Regions from separate parts of the Microvirgula aerodenitrificans DSM 15089 genome, predicted to be linked through region 2. Evidence: predicted binding sites of a transcription regulator. Region 2 holds the regulator's gene; each other region holds the start of a gene.
The links. The regulator sigma-54, encoded in region 2, starts transcription at its own class of promoters, with help from an activator protein. The targets are predictions, from matches to a motif close to CTGGCACGCTTCATGCTT.
Positions count from the first base shown of each region.

Region 1: Q352_RS0116055 (circularly permuted type 2 ATP-grasp protein) is a predicted target of sigma-54. The motif match lies at 1,768-1,785, and genes of this name have one in related genera.
Region 3: Q352_RS24025 (Rdx family protein) is a predicted target of sigma-54. The motif match lies at 1,999-2,016, and genes of this name have one in related genera.
Region 4: Q352_RS0100720 (flagellar hook-length control protein FliK) is a predicted target of sigma-54. The motif match lies at 2,056-2,073, and genes of this name have one in related genera.

Region 1 covers NZ_JHVK01000027.1:26,744-30,863, forward strand. Annotated here, with positions in the region: gene Q352_RS21585 (EAL domain-containing protein) at 1-572, opposite strand, end outside; gene Q352_RS0116045 (ArnT family glycosyltransferase) at 865-1,440, shown strand; gene Q352_RS24355 (hypothetical protein) at 1,428-1,553, shown strand; gene Q352_RS0116055 (circularly permuted type 2 ATP-grasp protein) at 1,838-3,277, shown strand; gene Q352_RS0116060 (alpha-E domain-containing protein) at 3,297-4,120, shown strand, end outside.
Region 2 covers NZ_KK211072.1:32,458-36,577, reverse strand. Annotated here, with positions in the region: gene lptC (LPS export ABC transporter periplasmic protein LptC) at 1-545, shown strand, start outside; gene lptA (lipopolysaccharide transport periplasmic protein LptA) at 523-1,092, shown strand; gene lptB (LPS export ABC transporter ATP-binding protein) at 1,089-1,823, shown strand; gene Q352_RS0118185 (RNA polymerase factor sigma-54) at 1,833-3,278, shown strand; gene hpf (ribosome hibernation-promoting factor, HPF/YfiA family) at 3,349-3,687, shown strand; gene ptsN (PTS IIA-like nitrogen regulatory protein PtsN) at 3,953-4,120, shown strand, end outside.
Region 3 covers NZ_JHVK01000004.1:93,570-97,689, reverse strand. Annotated here, with positions in the region: gene Q352_RS0105910 (TetR/AcrR family transcriptional regulator) at 1-110, opposite strand, end outside; gene Q352_RS0105905 (acyl-CoA thioesterase) at 178-633, shown strand; gene Q352_RS22190 (hypothetical protein) at 623-1,570, opposite strand; gene Q352_RS24025 (Rdx family protein) at 1,654-1,953, opposite strand; gene Q352_RS0105890 (YaeQ family protein) at 2,085-2,639, shown strand; gene Q352_RS0105885 (alanyl-tRNA editing protein) at 2,673-3,311, shown strand; gene Q352_RS0105880 (DUF3683 domain-containing protein) at 3,342-4,120, opposite strand, start outside.
Region 4 covers NZ_JHVK01000001.1:159,267-163,386, forward strand. Annotated here, with positions in the region: gene Q352_RS19345 (FliH/SctL family protein) at 1-173, shown strand, start outside; gene fliI (flagellar protein export ATPase FliI) at 160-1,563, shown strand; gene fliJ (flagellar export protein FliJ) at 1,571-2,005, shown strand; gene Q352_RS0100720 (flagellar hook-length control protein FliK) at 2,115-3,356, shown strand; gene Q352_RS0100725 (flagellar basal body-associated FliL family protein) at 3,470-3,910, shown strand; gene fliM (flagellar motor switch protein FliM) at 3,913-4,120, shown strand, end outside.

The DNA of each region.
Region 1 (4,120 bases), on a different contig from region 2:
ACATGGGCCGGCCGCTTGCCGCGCACTTCTTCCAGCTGGTAGCCGAACAGCGTGGTGAAACCGCGGTTCACGAACTGGATCTGCATGTTCCCGTCGCAGATGATGACCGCGTTGTCGGTTTCATGGGCAACCAGGGACAGCAGGTGGCGTTCTTCACGCAGTTGCACGTCGGCACTGACGTCGCGGATGAAAGCGGTATAGGTGATTTTCTTGCCGAGCCGGACCTTGGACAGCGACATGCTGCCCCAGAACGTGGAGCCGTCCTTGCGTTCGATGCGGATTTCGCGCCGGGTGCCGACAATGCGGTCGACACCGGTATCCCGGTTGCGGTTGATCAGCGAATCGTGGACCGGGCGGATGTCGGACGGTACCAGCAGACTGACGTTCCGGCCCAGCACCTCGTCGCGACGGTAACCCCAAAGCTTTTCAGCCGCCGCGTTGAAGAAGGTGATCCGGTTTCGGCTGTCAATGCTGACCACGGCATCGATGGCCTGCGCCAGCGCCTGCAGTTCGGCCGAGGCCAGGGCGCCGCGCCTGAGCTTGCCTGCCAGTTTGACTAAGGGGGTGAACACGTTTGCGTCTCCGGGACCGAGCTTGTCTGTTCGTTATTTCGGCCTGCGCGACAGGCCCCGTGTCGAAGGGGAGGGCGTTCCTTCGCGATCGGGCCTGCTGTCCGGGCCGGTGCGTCTCTGCCCATGCACATCATATCGACATTTGCTATCTGGGTATTTAGCGATATTTGTTATTTCAGCCGAATTCCGCCTGGCGGAAAAAACCGGGCCGGCCAGCATGAAAGCGCTCATTGAGCACTAATTGCTGTCGGGCAAAATGACACGAATACTGTTGTTTGCGACCTGCCCAGCCATGAGCTCGAGCCCGACTGTTTTCCGCTCCCCCATTGCCGCCCTCCCTTCCCCCGTCCGCGACACATGGCGGACGGGCGGCTGGCTCAGGCTGTCCTGGCCGCTGGCCATCGGGCTGCTGTGCGCCCTGCTGGTCTGTCTGCTGCCCGGCACGCTTGGCCATACCCCCTGGAAACAGGACGAGGCCTACAGCTTCGGCATCATTCAGCATATGGTCGAAAGCGGGCAATTGCTGGTGCCGACCAATGCCGGCCAGCCGTTTCTGGAAAAACCGCCGCTGTATTACTGGACGGCAACGCTGTTTGCCCACTGGCTTCGACCCGTCCTGCCACTGCATGACGCCGCACGGCTGGCCAGCGCCTTTTACACCGGGCTGGCGGCGGTCTTTGCCACGCTGTTTGCCCGGGCCTCGTTTGCTGCGGCACGACTGACTGACCGGTGGGTGCTGATGACGCTGGCGCTGTATCTCGGCTCGGTCGGCATGATCAAGCACGTGCACGACCTGTTTACCGATGTTGCGCTGTGCGCCGGCGTGATGCGGTCTGGCTGGGGCTGGGGGTCGGCATGGCCGCGATGAGCAAGGGGCTGTTCATTCCGGCGATCTTTGCCCTGAGCAGCGTGCTGCTGCCGGTGCTGCTGCCCGCTTGCCGGACACGGCGCTATCTGAACCGATTGCTGCCAGACTGGTAGTACTGCCGCTAGCTGCTGGCCGAAACCCGGGGCGCGCCGATGCCGCTACCATCGGGCTGGGCGCTGTTCTGGCGAGGCAGTCAGGAGGGTGACACGTCGGAACACCTGACCCTGTTCGAGCGCGCCGCGCACTGACTGCAGGCGCCGCGCGCAGGTCAGGCCCGGCTGCCATCTATGATGATCTGACAGCGTCTTCCCGTGCGTAACCGCCGTGCTGGCACGGCATTTGCGTCTGCGTGGAGCGTACGCCGCACCCCTGCGGCGAATCAGACACGGGAGCAGCCATGCACGCGCTTACCTTGCCGGCACCGGCGCATTACGACGAAATGCTGCTTGCCTCGGGCGCCGTGCGCCCGCACTACCAGCCGTTTGCCGACTGGCTGCATGCGCATACGCCGCAGTGGCTGGCGGACAAGCATGCCGAAGCCGATCTGTTGTTCCACAAGGCCGGGATCACCTTTGCCGTTTACGGCGACGAAGCCGGCGCCGAGCGGCTGATCCCGTTCGACACCGTGCCGCGTATCGTGCCGGCCGACGAGTGGCGGATGCTGGAAGCCGGCCTGCGCCAGCGGGTCAGTGCGCTGAACCGCTTTCTGTACGACATCTATCACGACCATGACATCGTTCGCGCCGGGCTGATTCCGGCCGAGCAGGTGTTTGCCAATGCCCAGTACCAGCCGGCGATGCAGGGGCTGGACCTGCCGCACGACATCTATACCCATATCGCCGGGGTGGACCTGATCCGTCACGCCGACGGTGGCTACTACGTGCTGGAAGACAATCTGCGCGTGCCGTCCGGCGTCAGCTACATGCTGGAAAACCGCAAGATGATGATGCGGCTGTTCCCGGAGCTGTTCGCCCGCTATCCGGTCGCCCCGGTCGAGCACTATCCGACCCTGCTGCTGAACACGCTGCGCCATGCAAGCCAGGTCGAGGCGCCGACGGTGGTGGTGCTGACGCCGGGGCCGTACAACTCGGCCTACTTCGAGCATGCGTTCCTGGCCCAGCAGATGGGGGTTGAGCTGGTCGAGGGCCAGGACCTGTTCGTCAACGACGACGGCGTGTTCATGCGCACCACGGCGGGGCCGCAGCGGGTCGACGTGATCTACCGTCGCATCGACGACGCCTTTCTCGACCCGCTGGCCTTCCGCAGTGACTCGATGCTTGGCGTGCCGGGACTGCTGTCCGCCTATCGTCAGGGCACGGTGATCCTGGCCAATGCGATCGGCACCGGGGTGGCCGACGACAAGTCGATCTATCCGTTCGTGCCGGACATGATCCGCTTCTACCTTGGCGAGGAGCCGATTCTGTACAACGTGCCGACCTGGCAGTGCCGGCGTGCGGAAGACCTGTCACACGTGCTGGCCCACCTGCCCGAGCTGGTCGTGAAGGAAGTCCATGGTGCCGGCGGCTACGGCATGCTGGTCGGCCCGGCGGCCAGCCGGCAGGAAATCGACGATTTCCGCCGCCGGATAGAAGCCGCACCGGCCAATTACATTGCCCAGCCGACGCTGTGCCTGTCGAGTTGCCCGACCTTTGTCGACAGCGGCATCGCGCCACGCCATATCGACCTGCGACCGTTCGTGCTGACCGGCCGCGAGATTTCGATGGTGGCCGGCGGGCTGACCCGGGTCGCGCTGAAGGCCGGTTCGCTGGTGGTGAACTCGTCACAGGGCGGCGGCACCAAGGACACCTGGGTGCTGGAATCCGGCCCCTCCCTCTAAAGACTACGGAACCGATCCCATGCTCTCGCGCACTGCTGCCCAGCTCTACTGGATGAGCCGATACCTGGAGCGCGCCGAAAATCTGGTGCGCATGCTTGATGTCACCCACTCGCTGTCGCTGCTGCCGCAATCGCGCGGCAGCGGCATCGAACTGAATGCGCCGCTGGTGGTGACCGGCTCGCTGCAGGCCTTCGAGGCCAAGCAGGTTCAACTGGACGTCGAACGGCTGTTCGACTTCATGGCGCTGGATCTGGACAACCCGTCCTCGGTGCTCAGCTGCATCAAGGCCGCGCGCGAAAACGCCCATGCGGTGCGTGGCCAGATCACGGCGGAAATGTGGGAGGCGATCAATGCCACCTGGCTCGAAGGCCGTACGCTGCCCGCGCGCGGCGTGCCGAACGTGTCGTCGTTTTTCGACTGGGTGAAGGAGCGCTCGCACCTGTTCCGCGGCGCGACGCACGGCACCCTGCAGCGCAATGACGCCTTCTGCTTTATCCGTCTCGGCATCTTTATCGAGCGAGCCGACAATACTGCGCGGCTGCTGGACGTGAAGTCGCATCTGGTGGCCGAAGCCGCCGAGGACAGCGCACCGGACTTCTACGCCTGGAGTGCGCTGCTGCGTTCGCTGTCGGCGTTCGAGGCCTATCACGCTGCCTATCGCGACAGCCTGGATGCACGGCGGGTGACCGAACTGCTGATCCTGCGTCCGGACGTGCCGCGTTCGCTGCGCGCCTGCTATGCCGAAATCTGGTCCAACCTGGCCGAGGTCAGGGGCGGGCAGGGCGGGGAAGATGCCGGCCGCATTGCCAAGCAACTGGCCGGGCAACTGGCGATCAGCCTCGA
Region 2 (4,120 bases):
TGGCCGTGATCCTGATCCTGCTGACGCTGTGGCTGGAATACCTGCTGTCGATGCTGCCGGCCGGCCGCGACCCGGTCAACCGCGGTACGGTCGAGTACATGGCGTCCGACTTTGTCGGCACCAGCTTCGACGCCAATGGCCGCATCGACCGCCACGCCTTCGGCAAATCCATGTGGCAATATCCGGAAGACAAGCGGGTATTCTTTACCGACTCGACGCTGGAACAGTACAGCCTGGGACGGAAGGATCTGTCGATCTTTACCACCAGCGGCCTGTACAACAACGATACCGGCATCGCCTTCCTCGACGGCAAGGTCCGCGCCCGGCGAGAGCCTTCGGCGCAGCATCCGCTGCCGGCCACGCTGGACACCACCCGCTTGACCGTCGATACGCGCAAGCGCACCGCCGACACCCTGGCGCCGGCAATCTACGTCGAAGGCGGCAACCGCATTGACTCGGTGGGTTTCCACTACGCCGATGCCACCCAACAATACAAACTCAAATCGCGCGTCAGGATGACTTATGCTCCGCCGAAATCCGAATAATTCCTTCCGCCTCGCCGCAGGTGCCCTGATCGTCTGCAGCGCCCTCGCCGCCCATGCCGAAAAGGCCGACCGCAGCAAACCGATCAATATCGAAGCCGACCAGGCCAGTCTCGACCAGCAGAAGGGCGTGACCGTCTACGAAGGCAATGTGATCCTGACCCAGGGCACATCGAAGCTGACCGCCGCCAAACTGACGGTGAACCAGGACAAGGCCGGCAACCAGTACGGCACCGCCATCGGCAACCCGGCCACCTTCCGCCAGCGCCTCGACCCTGACAGCGACGGCAAGGTCGAGTGGATCAACGGCAAGGGCCAGCGCATTGACTACGACAACGCCAAGCAACTGGTTACAATCTATGACAACGGCAGAGTTCAGCGCGGTGGCGACGTCGTCACCGGCAATGTGATCATCTACGACGGCAAGACCCAGCAATTCCAGGCCACCGGCACCCGCAGCGATGCCCATGGCCAGGCAATGAAGGGCGGCAAGGGCCGTGTCACCGTGGTGATCCAGCCGCGTGAAAAGAAGGAAGGCGCCAATAAATGACGCAAGCCACCAGTCGCCTCAGCGTCCGCCACCTGCAGAAGCGCTACAAGAAGCGCACGGTGGTCCAGGATGTCTCGCTGGAAATCAACAGCGGTGAGGTCGTCGGTCTGCTCGGTCCGAATGGTGCCGGCAAGACAACCAGTTTCTACATGATCGTCGGCCTGGTGCCGGCCGATGCCGGCGACATCCATATCGACGATATCGATGCCAGCCATCTGGCCATCCACCAGCGTGCCCGGCTCGGCATCGGCTATCTGCCGCAGGAAGCCTCGATCTTCCGCAAGCTCACGGTTGAGGAAAACATTCTCGCCGTGCTCGAGCTGACCGGACTGAAAGGGGCGAAGATCCAGGAAGAACTGGAGCTGCTGCTCGACGATCTGAACATCGCCCACCTGCGCGACAACCCGGCGCTGTCGCTGTCCGGCGGCGAGCGCCGCCGGGTGGAAATCGCCCGCGCGCTGGCCATGCGCCCGCGTTTCATCCTGCTGGACGAACCGTTTGCCGGCGTTGACCCGATTGCCGTCATCGATATCCAGAAGATCATCTCCTACCTGAAGGAGCGCGGCATCGGCGTACTGATCACCGATCACAATGTTCGCGAAACCCTGCGCATCTGCGATCGGGCTTACATTATCAATGCCGGCAGCGTACTTGCCGCCGGCAAGCCCCAGGCGCTGGTCGAGGACGAAAATGTCCGCCGCGTCTACCTGGGCGAGCATTTCCACCTCTAGACAGCGGCCATGAAGCAAAGCCTCCAGCTCAAGCTGGGTCAGCAACTGACCCTTACGCCCCAACTGCAACAGTCGATCCGGCTGCTGCAGCTCTCGACGCTGGACTTGCAACAGGAAGTGGAACAGTTCATCGCCGACAATCCGCTGCTGGAGCGCGACGAGGGCCGTGACGAAAACGGCGCGGAAGTCAGCGATGCCGGCGAGATTGCCATCAACGGCCATGACGAGCCGCGTGAGCCACCGCAGCAGCAGGACGGGGCCGGCGGCAACGACGACAGCGCCACCGACCTGAACCTGGTCAACGACTGGTCCAGCTACGGCCGCAACGGCAGCGACGAAGACGACGACTGGGACCCGCACCAGAACCTGACCCGGGCCACCACGCTGCGCGAGCATCTGCTGGCGCAACTGGCCGAGCTGCCGCTGTCGGTCCGCGACCGGGCAATGGCGATGGTCATCATCGAGGAACTGGACGACGACGGCTACCTGCCCTGCCCGCTGGAAGAGCTTGCCGTCCATCTGCCGGCGGAACTGGAGATCGATCCCGACGAGCTGACCGTGGCGCTGACCCTGGTCCAGCAGTTCGAGCCGGCCGGTGTCGCCTCGCGCGATCTGACCGAATCGCTGCTGCTGCAACTGGCGGCCCGGCCCGAGTCGCCGGCCAGGCCGCTGGCGCAGGACATCGTCCGCCACCACCTGCCGCTGCTCGCCAACCGCGACTTCACCCGGCTGCGCCGCGCCACCGGCGCCGACGACGAATCGATCCGGCAGGCCCAGGCGCTGATCGCCTCGCTGAACCCGCGTCCGGCCGCCGGTTTCGGCAGCGGCGACACCCACTACGTGATGGCCGACGTGCTGGTCCGTCGCGATCGCAACGGAATCTGGCTGCCCCTCTTGAATCCTGCGACTCAGCCCAAATTGAAAGTAAATCAGCTGTACGCGCAGATGCTCAGCCGGCACCGCGGCGAGGCCGGACAATTGTCCGGCCGGCTGCAGGAAGCCAAGTGGCTGATCCGCAACATCGAACAGCGGGCCGACACTATACTCAGAGTGTCGCAGGTCATCGTCGAGCGACAGCAGGCGTTCTTTGATCAGGGTGAAGTCGCAATGCGCCCCATGGTGCTGCGCGACGTCGCCGACGAATTGGGATTGCACGAGTCGACCATCTCCCGCGTGACCAGCAGCAAGTATCTGATCTGTCCGCGTGGCGTGTTCGAACTCAAGTACTTCTTCGGCACGGCGCTGGACACCGATTCCGGCGGCGAATGCTCGGCTACCGCCATCAAGGCGCGGTTGCGCAAGCTGATTGCCGACGAAGACCCGCACAAACCGCTGTCGGACAGCGTGCTGGCCGAACGGCTCGGTGACGAGGGCATCCAGGTTGCCCGCCGCACCGTCGCCAAGTATCGCGAGGCATTGCTGATACCACCGGTAAACCAGCGGAAAACGATTTAACGCGCGTCAAGGCGCGCCCCCTGCGTATCCAGCAACATGGATACGCCAGCCCACCAGAAGGAGTTAGGGTATGAACCTGAACATCACCGGCGTCCATCTCGAAGTCACTCCGAGCCTGCGCGACTACCTGTCGGAAAAAATCGACCGCATCACCCGCCACGTCGATAACGTCATTGCCGTCAACGTCGCCCTCTCGGTCGAGAAACTCGACCAGAAAGTGACGGTCGACGTTCACCTGAAGGGCAAGGACATCCACGTCGAGGAAGTCGCAGCCGACATGTATGCGGCCATTGACCTGGTTGCCGACAAGCTGGACAGACAGGTGCTGAAGCACAAGGAGAAGAGTACGGATCACTTCTCGGACAAGGCGCACAAGGCACAGGAGCTGTCCGCCGGCTCCGAAGCCTGAGCCTGAAGAAGACTCACAAGGGCAAGCGCCCGCGGTCGTCGTGCCGCTGGCTCAGGCCTGACTGAAAGGGGGGGACTGCCGGAAACGGCAGTCCCCCCGTTTGATTGCGGGCCCTCGCGCCCGGAGGGGTGCCGGCACAGGCATTCCGCTGCCGGTCTGCCCTTTGCTGGTGCAGACCGGCCGGGGTGCCCACTAATGCGGCAGACGCTCCCGCCGTAACCGGCTAGAATGGCCCCGTTTTGATTACTCGTACTCGTTGACGACCATGAGTCTGATCGCAAAGATCCTGCCCAGCACCGACCACCTGCTCGTCGATCTCGACGTCAGCAGCAAGAAACGCGTGTTCGAGCATGTCGGCATCCTGTTCGAGAACGCCTACGGCATTGCCCGCAGCACCGTTTTCGACAGCCTGTTCGCCCGGGAAAAACTCGGC
Region 3 (4,120 bases), on a different contig from region 2:
CCGCTGCGTTCGGCCAGCGCACCCAGCGTCAGACCGGAGATGCCGACTTCGCTGGCCAGATCGCTGGCCTGGCGCAGAATCAGCGCCCGGGTGTCATCGCCCTTGCTCATAAATGGCTTGCCCTTTCGTTCCGTCTCACATAAAAATAGCACGACCGTTCTTTTTTGGAGGCCGTTCATGTCCCGATATCACAAACAGGTCGAGATCCGCTGGTCGGATATCGATGCCAACCAGCACATGCGGCATACCGCCTACGCCGATCTGTGCACCCATACCCGCCTGGAGTGGCTGCAGGATGCCGGCTTCGGTGCGGACCGCTTTTTCCAGCTTGGATTCGGTCCGGTCATTTTCAAGGAAACGACCGAATATCTGCGCGAAGTGAAACTCGGCATGCGACTGGATATCGACGTGGTGCTGGTGGCCTCGTCAGCGGACCATCAGCGCTGGGTACTGCGTCAGCAGATGGTACGCGACGACGGCAAGCTGGCGGCGCACTACGAAGTCGCCGGCGCGTGGCTGGACCTGTCGACGCGCAAACTGACCACTCCGCCGGCCGAGCTGCAGGCCATCTTCGATGACATGCCGCGCAGCGAGGATTATCACGAACTGCCGCTGTCGCGCGTCAAGCCTTGATATTGATGCTGATGCCGGCGCCGGACATCGACTCGTTCAGCGAGGCGAGGATCTTGTCGGCATCGCGCGCCGAAGCGTCGTTCGGCGCGGCGCGGCGCACATCCTTGACCATATTGCGCAGCATCTGCATGACTTCGCGGATCTTGGCCGCATCTTCCGGCGACAGGTTCAGCTTCTTTTCACTGGACGGCGACAGCGAAATCCGCGAGGTCTGATCAGTGCCGGCGGCGCGGTTCGCGTCCTGCTCGGCCTGGGTGGCGGTGGCGCCGGCGGTGCCTGCCGCAGCCGCAGTGGCGGCTTCCTTGCCGGTGTCGTTGCCGCTGCTGCCGTCTTCCTCGCCGCCCTCGTCGCTGGTGGCGGCAGCCGGCTCGCTGTCGACCGGCACCTCGGCGGCGGCCTGCGCGGCAGCCTCATCGCCTGCGCCGGCGGACTCGCCACCGGTCTCGGCCGCTGCGGCGGCTGAGGCCGCGCCGGAGGCATCGGCACTGGCGCTGGCCGACGCCCCGCCATCGCTGCTGCCACCGGACACGCTGCCACTGCTGGCCGACGACGAGTCCCCGCTCGACTGGCCGAGCTGCTGGGCAATCTGCTTGAGCTCGCGCGCCATTTCCTTCAATTGCGGCGCCATGGCCTTCTTCTGTGCCGGCGTCATGCCGATCATCAACTGGCGCATCAGGCGCACGCGTTCCTTCAACTGCTCCAGCCGCTGGCGTGCCATGGCCTTGGACTGCTCGCTGGCCTGACTCCTGGTGGTGCGACTCAGCGTGTTCAGCGACAGACTGGCCTTGCGTGCCTCGTTGCTCAGCGTGACACGCACATCCTCGACCAGCGGCGCCAGCACACTCTGGCGTTGCGCCTGCGCCGATGCCGTCGCGTCGGTTTTGGCACTGGCGCTCTGGGCGGCGGTCGTCTGGGCGGTGTTGGTGTTGATCAGCATGGCATTCTCTAGCTGTTTCCAATATCCGCTATATCGACCACATGGCACCATTCTTGGGCGTCAACTGCTGGCCGGTCCCGATTTCAGTCGGCTTCGGCCTTGCCGGGCCGGTCGCTGTGGCCGAGCGGGCGGTCCGGAAACAGGCGGTCGCGCACGCGCTGCTTGATGGTCTTGATATCCGGAAAGCCGTCTTCTTCCTTGCGATCCCATAGCTGCTCGCCATCGAGCAGAATGCGGAACAGCCCGCCGCGCGCGGGAATCAGCGCGACTTCGGCCAGTTCGCCGTCGCTGAAGGTGGTCAGCAGTTCCTGCGCCATCCAGCCGGCGCGCAGCAGCCAGCGGCACTGGGTGCAATAGTGGATTTCCAGTCTGGGGGACGGCATGGCGGCTCCGGAATGACAATATCAGGGTGGCAAACCCTGCCACGGAAGCCGGGAACGCGCCAGCATGGCACACAAGACAAGGCGGCAAGCCGCGCGGACCGGTAAACTCGATCTTTTGCCCGGAAGTCCCCATGGCGCTCAAAGCCACCATTTTCAAAGCCGATCTCGATATTTCCGACATGGATCGGGGCTATTACGCCAGCCACAGCCTGACGCTGGCCCGTCATCCGTCGGAAACCGACGAACGGATGATGTTGCGACTGGCCGTGTTCGCGCTGCACGCCAGCGAGCGGCTGGCCTTTACCAAGGGCCTGATCGCCGATGACGAGCCCGAGTTGTGGCAGAAGAACTACGGCGACGAGATCGAACTGTGGATCGATCTGGGCGAGCCGGACGAGAAGCGGCTGAAAAAAGCCTGCGCCCGCGCCGACCGGGTCTGGCTGTACTGCTATGGCGGTCGTGCCGCCGACGTCTGGTGGCAGGGCATGCAGAGCAAGGTCAGCCGGCTGGAGAACCTGACCGTGATCAGCATCCCGCCGGACACGCTGGCGCAGCTGACCACGCTGACCCAGCGCGGGATGCAGTTGCAGGCGACAATCCAGGACGGGCAGTTGTGGCTGGCCGGCCCGGCGCATTCGGTACTGGTGGAAGGCGAAGTCTGGCAGGGCGACGCCGAACGACGATAGGAAAAAGCGGGCACAGGCCCGGCAGGAGCGAGCATGACCGTCAAGGCATTCTGGCAGGACCCGTACTGCACCGGGCTCGACACCCGCGTGGCGACGGTAAACGGCAACGAGGTGACCGTCGAGGCGACGATCTTCTACGCGGAGTCGGGCGGGCAGGAAAGCGACAGCGGCACACTGGCCGGGCAGCCGGTGCTGGCGGCACGCAAGGCCGGGCGCGACATCGTGTATACGCTGGCGGACGGGCACGGGCTGAACGCCGGCGACCCGGCACGGATCGAGATCGACTGGGACCGGCGTTACCGGCTGATGCGACTGCATTTCGCCGCCGAGATCGTGCTGGAGCTGGTCAGCGCCCGGGTGCCGGGCATCGGCAAGATCGGCGCTCACATTGCCGCCGACAAGGCGCGCATCGACTTTCTGCATGACAGCAATATCAGCGTGCTGTTCGCCGCGCTGGAACCGGCCCTGGCGAGCCTGGTCGCGGCCGATCAGCCGATCGTCAGCGCCTTCAGCGACGAAGCGGCCGAGCGGCGCTACTGGGAAATCGCCGGCGTCGGCCGGGTGCCCTGTGGCGGCACCCACCTGCGCCGTACCGGCGAAATCGGCCGGATCACGCTGAAACGCAAAAACGTCGGCAAAGGCAAGGAACGGATCGAGATCTTCGTCGATTGAGTGGCCCGGAGGCCACCCGATCGCACCGGTCTACAGCAGCACCCGTTCCACGCCGCCATCGCGGGCCCGGGCGACATAGTCGGCCATCCAGTTGTCACCGAGCACCGCCTTGGCCATTTCCACCACGATATAGTCGGCTTCAATGCCGGTGCTGTCCTGATAGCGCGACAGCCCCTGCAGGCAGGACGGGCAACTGGTCAGGATCTTGACCTGTTGCGCCGCTTCGCCGGCCTTTTCCGCCGCGATATCGCGCGCCCGGTTGATCTCCTCTTCCTTGCGGAAGCGGAGCTGGGTCGACACGTCGGGGCGCGACACCGCCAGGGTGCCGGACTCGCCGCAGCAGCGCTCGCTCTGCACCACGCCGCCACCGAGCAGACCGTTGACGGTCTTGATCGGCTGCTGGGTCTTCATCGGCGTATGGCACGGGTCGTGGTACAGATACTGCACCCCGGCCAGTCCCTCAATGTGGACGCCCTTCTCCAGCAGGTATTCATGGATGTCGATGATGCGGCAGCCGGGGAAGATCTTGTCGAACTGGTACTTGTCGAGCTGGTCGTAGCAGGTGCCGCAGCTGACCACCACCGTCTTGATGTCGAGGTAGTTCAGCGTATTGGCGACGCGGTGGAACAGCACGCGGTTTTCCGTCGTGATGACGTCGGCCTTGTCGCCGTTGCCGGTCGCGTTCTGCGGATAGCCGCAGCACAGATAGCCGGGCGGCAGCACGGTCTGGGCGCCGACATGCCACAGCATGGCCTGGGTGGCGAGGCCGACCTGGCTGAACAGACGCTCGGAGCCACAGCCGGGGAAGT
Region 4 (4,120 bases), on a different contig from region 2:
ATGCCAGCTGGCAGTACATTCCCGACGCCTCGGTCGGACGCGGCGGCTGTCTGATCGACCTGCCCAGCGGGCGGATCGACCTGCGCCTGGCCACCCGGCGCGAAGCGCTGGGTGAAGCGCTCGGTGCCGAACCGGTGCCGGGTGACGTCGAGGCGGATCATGTCGTCCGCTGAGACCGGCCAATCCGGCCATCCGTGGAGTGATTACCTGTCCGCCTGCCGCGACACCGTGCGCACGGCGGACCTGTCGCGACCGAACGGCCAGCTGACGCGCGTCACCGGCATGGTGATGGAAGCGGCCGGGCTGCGGCTGCCGGTCGGCGGCGCCTGCTCGGTCTGCCTGCCGGACGGCCGGCGGGTCGAAGCCGAAGTGGTCGGCTTCAACACCGACACCCTGTTCCTGATGCCGGTCAACAACGTGCACGGCCTGATGCCGGGCATTGCCGTCGAACCGCTGATCGTGCATTCGCCGCCGCGCTTCGGCCACAGCCAGGCGCCGTCCGACCAGGCTGGCGGGCGACGGGTGCCGGTCGGCTTCAAGCTGCTGGGGCGCATCGTCGACTCGCTCGGGCGACCGCTCGACGACGGCGGCGAGATCCTGGCCGACGATTTCTATCCGCTGTACTCGCAGCCGGTCAATCCGCTCGACCGCGACCCGGTGCGCGACAGCATGGACGTCGGCGTGCGCGCCATCAACGGCCTGCTGACGGTCGGCCGCGGCCAGCGTCTCGGCCTGTTCGCCGGCTCCGGTGTCGGCAAATCGGTGCTGCTCGGCATGATGGCCAAGTACACCCGTGCCGACGTGGTCGTGGTCGGGCTGATCGGCGAACGGGGCCGCGAGGTCAAGGACTTCATCGAAGCCATTCTCGGCGAGGAAGGCCTCGCCCGTTCGGTCGTGGTCGCCGCGCCGGCCGACTCGCCGCCGCTGATGCGCCTGCACGGCGCCGCCTATGCGACCGCGCTGGCCGAGTACTTCCGCGACCAGGGACTGGACGTCCTGCTGCTGATGGACTCGGTGACCCGCTATGCGATGGCCCAGCGCGAAATCGCCCTGGCCATCGGCGAACCGCCGGTCACCAAAGGCTATCCGCCGTCCGTGTTCGCCAAGCTGCCGCAACTGATCGAGCGGGCCGGCAACGGCCGGCCGGGCGGTGGCTCGATTACCGCGTTCTATACCGTGCTGTCCGAGGGCGATGACCAGCAGGACCCGATTGCCGACAGTGCACGGGCCATTCTCGACGGCCACTTCGTGCTCAGTCGCCGGCTGGCCGAATCCGGCCACTATCCGGCCATCGACATCGAACAGTCGATCAGCCGGGTCATGGCCGACGTCGTCCCGCAGGAACACCTGGACGCCGCCCGCCGCTTCAAGCAGTTCTATTCGCGCTACCAGCGCAACCTGGACCTGATCAGCGTCGGTGCCTACGTGCCCGGCGCCGACCGCCTGCTGGACGAGGCCATCCGCCTCGAACCGGCCATGAATGCCTACCTGATCCAGCCGGCCGGCGAGGCCAGCGACTTCGAGACCTCGCTCGCCGGGCTGGTGCAGGTCACGGGCCAGTGAGCCCGGCATGAACAGCCGTTACGCACTGCTGACCCGGCTGGCGACCGATCGCACCGACGCCGCCGCCAAACTGATGGGCCAGGCACAGCAGCGTCTGGTCCAGGCCGGGCAGAAACTCGCGCAACTGGAGCAGTTTCTGGCCGAATACCGCATGCAGCGCATCCAGCGTGCCAGCACCGGCATGTCGGCCGTGCAGTGGGCCGACTATCAGCACTTTCTCGAACGCATCGAGACTGCCGTGAATGCCCAGCGCGAGGAACTGGTTCTGCGCGAGGCGGAGTGCGAAGCCACGCGCACCCGCTGGCTGGCCGAGCGCAAGAAACTGAAGGCATTCGAAACCCTCGACGAGCAGGCCGCGCAGCGCGAACAGGCGGTCAAGGCGCGGCGCGAGCAGAAGCTGACCGACGAACTGGCCACCCGCGGTTTCCGCCGTCCACGCTAGGCCGCGACTGGAATTCCGGATCGTTTCTTGCGCCGCATGGCGCATTTTTTCAGGCATGATTCTTGCATTGCTGTTGTCTGTTGTGTACCTAACCTTGGGCCTGCCTGCCATGAGTATTTCGCTTTCCACCCCGACCGTCGCCCAGGCGCAGTCTGCCGCCAGCAGCAAGACCGCTTCGGCAGGAAAAGGACCGTCCACGCCGGACAACACGTTCACACAGCTGGTCGACGAACAGATCGCCGTGCTCGACGGCAAGGGCAAGACCGACAAGACCACCGTGGTCGACGAGGCGGACAGCAAGACCGGGGAGCCGGACGGCAAGGACGTCCGTCCCGATCCGGCAACACTTGCCGCCATGCTGGGCGCGCCGGTGCTGACCGAGCCGGTCAAACCGGTCGTCGACACCGCGGTTGGCGAGCAGGTCGTGGCTGCCAGCGACGACGGTCAGGCCGACCTGCGCCTGACGGGCAGGGACGAGGGCGCCGCGGTCGTGGCCGCCAGCGGTGACAGCGAGGAGAATGCCGCCCAGGCGGCCGACCGTGCCGCTGTGGCGGCGCGCAATGCACAGGGCCAGGCTCAGGTACCGGCACAGGACGGCGGCAAGACCGTCCAGGATGCTGCCGCGCAGCGTGCTGCCGCCACCACCGCTGCCGCGGGCCGGGCTGCGCAGCCCGGCACCCAGGGCGTGGCAAAAGCCACGCTGGACGAAACCGCGCCGGTCGAGAGCAAGCAACCGGTGGACTTCGGCAGCGAACTGCAGGCGGCGGCCCGATCCTCCGGTGCGGCCACCGTCGCCAGCGCCGCCACGCCGCAGCAGGCGGCCTCGGCACTGGCCCATATCGCCAATGGCGGACAGACCGCGCCGACTGCCGCCGCTCCGGCCCCGCTGGCACTGCAGATGCAGCAGCCGGTGACCAGCCCGCAATGGGGCCAGGAGCTCGGCCAGCACGTCGCCCTGCTGGCGCAGCACAAGCTCGACGGGGCTCGCCTGCAGATGAACCCGGAAAAAATGGGGCCGATCGAGGTCACGCTGAAGTTCGGCGCGGAAAATCAGTTGACGCTCAATTTTGTCTCCGCCGTGCCGAATACAAGGGATGTACTGGAACAGAACCTGCCGCGCCTGGCGCAGCAACTGGCCGGGCAGGGCATCCAGCTTGCCGATGCGCAGGTGTCGAGCGGGCAGCGCGATCAGCAGAGCGCGTCGTCATTTGCGCAACAGGGCGGGCAGTCCTCGTCCGGCCGCGGCGACGGCAGTTTTTCGCTGGATGGCAATGCCGGCGCGGGGGTGACGACAACAGTTATCCAGCCTGCGACCGGCAAGGATGATGGAAGAGTCAGCGTATTTGCGTGATACGCTAGTCGGCAAGCGACAATTACGCGAAAATACGTATTTACAAATCTTTACAGGTATTGCACATGGCATCTTTGACAGAAGCTCAACCGGCAGCGGGCGGTAAAAAACTAATGCTGGTCATTGGCGCGCTGGTCGGAGTTGTCCTGTTGCTCGCTGGCGCTGTCGGCTATCTGTTCCTGGCGCACGGCAATGGCGAAAGCAAGCCGAAGGCTGAAGAAGCCGCCGCCGCGCCGGCCGCGCCGACGTTCAGCAAGATCGACACCTTCGTCGTCAACCTGTCCGATCCGGGCACGATGCTGCAGACCGAACTGCAGGTCGAACTCGGCAAGCCGGGCGACGCCGAGCTGATCTCGGCCTACATGCCGCGCATCCGCAGCAACCTGATCCTGCTGCTGTCCAGCAAGACCTCGGCCGATGTGGCCACGGCCGAAGGCAAGGCCCGGCTGAAGGCGCAGATCCGCAGCGTCATCAACGAGTCGCTCGCTGATTCCGGCCACGCCGACGTCGTGCGCTCGGTAGTATTCACGTCCTTCATCGTTCAGTTGCAGTAATCATGTCCGACGACATCCTCTCGCAGGAAGAGGTCGACGCGCTGCTGCGCGGCGTTACCGGCAACGACAACGATGTCGGCGACGCCAGTTCGCCCGATGTCCGCAATTACGAGATCGGGCGGCAGGAACGCATCGTGCGCGGCCGGATGCCGACGCTCGAAGTCATCAATGAGCGTTTCGCGCGCAACCTGCGTATCGGCCTGTTCAACT